2 linked regions of the Chelatococcus sp. YT9 genome follow. The protein of the gene in region 1 interacts with the protein of each later gene in a pairwise test. Links are inferred from orthologs where the notes say so. Each region holds a gene or a part of one and is shown in the gene's direction. Other genes may lie near its edges. The genes, in order: dsbD and KIO76_RS06230.

Evidence for each region.
Region 2: the proteins of dsbD (region 1) and KIO76_RS06230 interact in binary tests that used the Escherichia coli proteins (3 or more experiments, as listed by UniProt). The link is inferred for Chelatococcus sp. YT9 from one-to-one orthologs.

The regions. Positions count from the first base shown.
Region 1 is NZ_JAHBRW010000002.1:565,364-568,643, reverse strand. What follows is about bases 154-3,117. They hold dsbD (protein-disulfide reductase DsbD), read left to right. Parts: upstream 154-671; coding sequence 672-2,564; downstream 2,565-3,117. Other genes in these bases: KIO76_RS22665 (L,D-transpeptidase), read left to right, coding at 2,628-3,117; KIO76_RS22675 (DsbA family protein), read left to right, coding at 154-546. Outside these bases: more of KIO76_RS22675, read left to right, coding at 1-153; more of KIO76_RS22665, read left to right, coding at 3,118-3,280. UniProt on the Escherichia coli protein: Required to facilitate the formation of correct disulfide bonds in some periplasmic proteins and for the assembly of the periplasmic c-type cytochromes.
Region 2 is NZ_JAHBRW010000001.1:1,378,523-1,381,601, reverse strand. The notes cover bases 265-3,027. They hold KIO76_RS06230 (DsbE family thiol:disulfide interchange protein), read left to right. Parts: upstream 265-1,254; coding sequence 1,255-1,800; downstream 1,801-3,027. Other genes in these bases: KIO76_RS06225 (adenylate/guanylate cyclase domain-containing protein), read left to right, coding at 1,882-3,027; KIO76_RS06235 (heme exporter protein CcmD), read left to right, coding at 885-1,217; KIO76_RS06240 (heme ABC transporter permease), read left to right, coding at 265-874. Outside these bases: heme exporter protein CcmB, read left to right, coding at 1-25; more of KIO76_RS06240, read left to right, coding at 86-264; more of KIO76_RS06225, read left to right, coding at 3,028-3,079. UniProt on the Escherichia coli protein: Involved in disulfide bond formation. Catalyzes a late, reductive step in the assembly of periplasmic c-type cytochromes, probably the reduction of disulfide bonds of the apocytochrome c to allow covalent linkage with the heme.

The DNA.
Region 1 (3,280 bases):
AGCGAGGTCACGAGGGAGATGATCCTCAACGATCCCGCCGTCCCTGTCGGTGGCAATCCCAAGGGCGATCTGACGATCGTCGCCTATCTCGACTACAACTGTCCCTATTGCAAGAAAACCGCGCCGATCCTCGATCGCATCGTCAAGGAAGACGGGCGGATCCGGCTCGTCTACAAGGACTGGCCGGTTATCCGGCCGACGTCGATCGACGGCGCGACCTTGGCCATCGCCGCAAATTTCCAGGGCAAATATGAGGCCGCCCATCACGCGCTCATGAGTATCCCCGGGAGCAATGTCTCCAGGGACGCCATGAGCAAGGCCCTGCAAGCCGCAGGCATCGACATGTCCCGGCTCGATGCCGACATGGCTGCCCGCGCCGGCGAAATCGATGCGCTGATCAAGCGCAACATGGCGCAGGGCGATGCCCTCGACCTCACCGGCACCCCGACATTCCTCGTTGGGCCCTTCCGCACATCGACGCTCGATGCCCAGGGCTTCAAGCAGGTCATCAAGGATGCCCGCGCCCATCGGGCCGAGCCACGTTAGCCAAGCCAAACAGGCGCGCTGATGCGCCTCCCTGCCGCCCGGGCCTTGGGGCTTAAGCCTGCCTTAAGCTGCGCGGCCGATCGCTCGCCTCCCTTGTCCGTGCTGCCCGCCATAGGAACCCGCTTGTGATCGCAAGAGCCCTCTTGTCCGTTCTCGTTGCCGCCCTGGCGCTGGCCCATGCCATGATGGCTCCGGCATCGGCGCAGAACGGCCCGGTAGGAGCCCGCCCGCTCCCGGCCGACCAGGCCTTCCGGCTGTCGGCGTCCCGCGAAGCCGATGGCGGGCTGCGCCTCACCTGGTCGATCGCCAAGGGCTACTATCTCTATCGCGACCAATTCGACTTCAAGACGGGCGATACGGAGCTGCAGCCGCAGGCGATTCTCGGCGAGAGCCAATCCAAGGAAGACCCGACTTTCGGCGTCACTGACATCTTCGAGACGAGGGTCGCCATCCTGTTGCGGCCGCCAGCCGCGACAGCCCCGGATGCCATTGCGGTGACATACCAGGGTTGCCAGGACGGCGGCATCTGCTATCCGCCTGCGACCCGCAACATCGATCCGGCGACACTTGCGATCAGCGGCCCGGCGCGGCCGGCGGCCACGAGCACCGCTGACGCGACACCGCTTGCAAACACCGCCCCCTTGGCAGGTGCGTGGACCGCCCCCGCGGCATCGCGCGCAGCAGCGCGGAGTGGCATTTCCCTCTCCGGCGACACCAGTGGCATGGTCGCCTCTCTCCTTGGCGACGGCGGCGCCCTCATGGTGCTGGCGAGTTTCCTCCTGTTCGGGATGGCACTCGCCTTCACGCCCTGCGTCTTCCCGATGTATCCGATCCTCGCCGGGGCCATCGCCCGGCAGGACGAGGCGGCGACATGGCGGCAGGGACTATCCCTGTCGGCTGTCTATGTCGTCGCGATGGCGGCGGCCTTCGGCCTCCTGGGGATCGCCGCCGCATGGTCCGGTCAGAACCTGCAGATGGCGCTGCAATCGCCCGTCGCCGTCGGCATCGTCGCGGGGCTTTTCGTCGTCCTCGCGCTCTCGATGTTCGATCTTTTCGCGCTGCAGCTGCCGTCGGCGTGGATCAATGCGCTCAGCCGCGCCGGCACCGGCAAGCGTGGATCGCTTGCCTCGACCGCCGCTCTCGGCTTCACCTCCGCCCTGATCGTCGGTCCCTGCGTCACCGCGCCCCTCGCCGGCGCCCTCATCTATATCGCCCAGAGCGGTGACGTCGTCCTCGGCGCCGCCGCGCTCTTCGCGCTCGGCATCGGTAAAGGCATCCCGCTTATCCTGTTCGGAACGCTCGGCCAGAGCGCCTTGCCGCGCGCCGGGGCATGGATGAACACCGTCCGACAGGCCTTCGGCTTCGTCTTTCTCGCCACCGCCATCTGGATGGCATCCCGGCTTGTTCCGGCCGAGGCGACGCTGGCGCTCTGGGCCCTGCTTGCGCTCGGGCTCGCCGCTTGGCTCGGCGCCTTCGACACGCTCGGCGCCGATGCGAGCGGCCGCCGCCGGGCGGGCAAGACGACCGGCCTCGCGGCCGCGCTCTATGGCATCTTGCTGGCGATCGGCGCCGCGAGCGGTGCGGGCGATCCGCTACGCCCGCTCGACAGGCTCATGACCCAGCGCAATGGGGGCGACACGCCTGAACGCACCGCACTTGCCTTCGACACCGCGGCCCGCCCGGATGAACTACGGGAGCATATGGCGGCGAATGATGGCAAGCCAAGCCTCGTCTATGTCACCGCCGACTGGTGCATCACCTGCGCCGTTATCGATCGCGGCGCGTTGCGCGATCCCGGCATCCGCACGCAACTCGCCCGCTTCAATCTGATCAAGCTAGACGTCACGGACAATACGGCCGCGCAGCAGGACATGATGCAGGCGCTTCAGGTCGTCGGCCCGCCTACGATGATCTTCACCGATCCTGAGGGTCGGGAGGCCGCGGGAACGCGGCTCATCGGGGAGATCACCACAGCCACCCTTCAAGCCGCCGCGGCGAAGGCCGAAACCGCGCGATGACCTCCGCGTCCCGATGCACGCTGCCTAACTTCCCGTCCTCGTAACCCCGATTGACTGATCCCCATGCTACCGCAGATCCCCTTGCTTTGGCTCGCCAGAAGTCCAGCCCTGTCATCGCTTGCCGTGAGCCTCCTGCTTGCCGGCTGCGTCACGACCGCGCCGCAACTGGCGCCCGCGCAACGGCCCGGCATTCCGATGGAGGATGCCGACGCCTACAGTGGCGAGAAATTCCCCGTTCCGCCGCGCGATCCCGCCCGGACCAGGCCAGAGAATGTCCGGCAGCTCGTCGATTATCGCACGCACGAACAGCCCGGCACCCTGGTCGTGGATACGCGGAACCGCTTCGTCTATCTCGTTAAGGAAGGGGGCAAGGCCCTGCGTTACGGCGTCGGCGTCGGACGGGAAGGGCTGGAGTTCAGCGGCTCGGCGGCTGTGGGCGCGAAGCGCGAATGGCCACGATGGACACCCACTCCGAATATGATCCGGCGCGAGCCCGAACGGTATGCGCAATGGGCCAAAGGTATGGAGGGCGGCGCTGACAACCCGCTCGGCGCCCGCGCACTCTACCTTTACAAGGACGGCCGGGACACCCTGTTTCGGATCCACGGCACCAATGAGCCGGAGACAATCGGCCAGGCCGTCTCCTCGGGATGCATCCGCATGATGAATCAGGACGTGATCGACCTCTATCGACGCGTGCCGACCGGGGCGAAGGT
Region 2 (3,079 bases), on another replicon or contig:
GGCAGCGTTACGCGGCGGCGGATAGCAGGAGACCGTTGCGGGCGGCACCGTCGGCCGCTACATCACGATGATGCGGAGGAGCACCATGCCGACCAGCCTTCTATGGGGGCTCGCCAATCCCACGCGCTTCATGGCCTTGTCGGCCCGCATCCTGCCTTGGATGGCGGGTTTGAGCGCGCTTGTAACCGTCGCTGGGCTCTATCTCGCGCTGTTTTCATCGCCGGCCGACTATCAGCAGGGCGAGACGGTCCGCATCATGTATATCCACGTACCAGCTGCCTGGCTTGCGCTTGCGCTCTACACGATCATGAGCGCATCGGCGCTCGGAACGCTGGTGTGGCGCCATCCGCTGGCGGATGTCTCGCAGAAGGCGGCGGCGCCTATCGGGGCCGCCTTCACGTTGCTGTGCCTCATCACAGGCTCTCTCTGGGGCAAGCCCATGTGGGGTACCTGGTGGGTATGGGATGCGCGCCTCACCTCAGTGCTCGTCCTTTTCCTCATCTATCTCGGCATTCTCGCGCTCTGGCGTGCCATCGAAGATCCCGGACAGGCGGCGCGTGCCGTTGCCATTCTCACCTTGGTTGGCTTCGTCAATATTCCCATCGTCAAGTTCTCGGTGGATTGGTGGAACACCCTGCACCAGCCGGCTTCCGTCATCCGCATGGATGGCGCCACGATCGATGCCAGCATGCTGTGGCCGTTGTTCGTGATGGCGATCGGGCTCACGCTGCTGGCCCTGACGCTGCACATGTCCGGCATGCGCAGCGAGATTCTGGCGCGGCGGGTTCGCAGCCTGACCTTGAAGGCCGCTGATCCCTCGGCCGAGCGCCGCCTTCCGCTGGGCGCCGGGTCCGCCGGTGCCGGACCGGCGTGAGGCTCGGGTAATGATTGCGCTCGGTGCACCACATATCGGCTTCGTGCTGGCTGCCTATGGGGCGGCTGCACTGATCGTGTTGGGCCTCGTGGCGCGTGCCGTCCTGGACAGCCGGATGCGGAACAGGGCACTCGGCGCCTTGGCTGCGCGCGGGGTGGCTCGTAACAGAATGCCATCGTCCGGCCACGCTCCGGGTGCAAGTGCCATGCGACATGCCGGCGATAATGGTGGCGCCGCCGGGACCATATCATCGGCACGGGGTGCCGCGGACCAGGATACAGGCGAGGACAAAGAGGGTGGTGCTGCGCGATCCCACAACAACGGACGGAGCGATCGCTCCTGAAGACGGGTCCCTGCGGCGGCGTCGGATCCTGCTTGCGGTGCCACTTGTCATTTTCCTGGCGCTGGCTGTGCTGTTCATGGTGCGATTGTTTGCCGGCGATCCGGCGCGCATCCCGTCAGCGCTCATAGGCCGTCCGGTTCCGGCGTTTTCCTTGCCGCCGCTCGAGGGGCTCGTGCGTGATGGCCAGCCTGTCCCGGGGCTGACCAATGAGAGCTTGTTGGCGGCGGGCCCGAATCAGGTGACGGTGGTGAATATCTGGGCTTCCTGGTGCGCACCATGTCGCGAGGAACATCCGCTCCTGATGAGCCTGGCGCAGGATCCGCGCGTCAAAGTCGTCGGCATCAACTACAAGGACAATTCTGAGAATGCCCGGCGTTTTCTCGGCGCGCTTGGCAATCCGTTCACGGCAGTCGGCGTGGATGCAGCTGGCCGCGCCTCCATCGACTGGGGCGTGTATGGCGTGCCTGAAACCTTTATCGTTAGCCGCGACGGCCGGATTCAACATAAACATATCGGGCCGTTAACCCCCGAGGCGCTGCAAACAAGTATCAAGGCAGCGATCGACAAGGCCGCTTCGCCCTGACGATTCGTTCCCATCCGTCTGACCGGTCCTCACGAGCGGTCATCAGCACCAGCAGGTTCCCTCCCCGGACCACAGCCATCCATGATCGCGCGTTCCCCCAAGCTTCCCAAGGAAAGTGACGTCCTGCTGCTCAGCGCGGAACTCAGCGCAGAGCGGACGGCCAGCCTTGTGCGTATGATCACGGGAATTGTCCTTCTCGCCGCGATCGCGTTTGTCGACCGCAAGAGCGATTTCTCGCCAATCGGCGAGCGCCAGGTTTTCTATGCCCAGCTCACTGTGCTGACGTTGTTCCTGTCGGGCCTTTTGAGCTACGTGCTGGTGCGCATCCGTCTCTGGCGCTGGTGGATGAGCTTTGTCACGGCAACGATCGACATGTTCATCGTTGCCTTCAACATCTGGCTCAACGTCTGGGTCACCGGGCTGACTGGCCAATATATCCTGTCGTTTCCGATCATTGCGGCCCTACCGCTGGTGTTCGCGAGCAATGCATTGCGCCTGCGGCCGAGCGTCCAGATCTACACGACGGTCCTGCTCGTCCTATCGCTGATCGCTGTGGGAATTTTCGCCGCGCCTGCGCAAGTAACGTTCCCGCGCCCCCCTGAGCTCATGGTCCAGGACCAATTCGGCTGGCAGCCAAATTTCGCGCGCGTTGTCATTCTGCTTCTCACTGGCGGCATTCTCATCCTTGCGTCCGCGCGCGGCCGCAAGCTTCTGGTGCGCGCGGTGGAAGAAACAACGATCCGCCTCAATCTCGGCCGCTATTTGCCGGCGGAGCTCGCGCCGGTGCTCGCCGAAGGGCGCATCAGCGAACTTAAGGCCGGCCGCCGAAGCGTTGTGACGTTGATGTTTGTCGACATCCGCGGCTCGACCGCCATGGAGGAAAGCCTGTCACCCTCAGCGGTGGTGGAGCTGATCGGCACGTTTCGTGAGCATGTCATGGCTGCGGCGGCCGCGCATGGCGGCGTCATCGACAAGTTCATCGGCGATGGCGCCTTCCTTGTCTTCGGCATGCCGGAACCCGGCGAGGACGACGCGGCGCGGGCGCTCGCCTGCGGGCGGGCCATTCTGGACCGCATGGACAAATGGAACCTGGAACGCGGCCGGAATGGGTTCGATCCCATCCGCATCGGCATCGGCGTGCATAGCGGAGAGGCGTTCATCGGCGCCATCGGCAACGACATGCGCCTGGACTTCACGGTGCTGGGCGATGCGGTGAACGTTGCCTGCCGCCTCGAGCAGGCGACGAAGCTCCACCAGGTCGCATTCCTCGTGTCAGAGG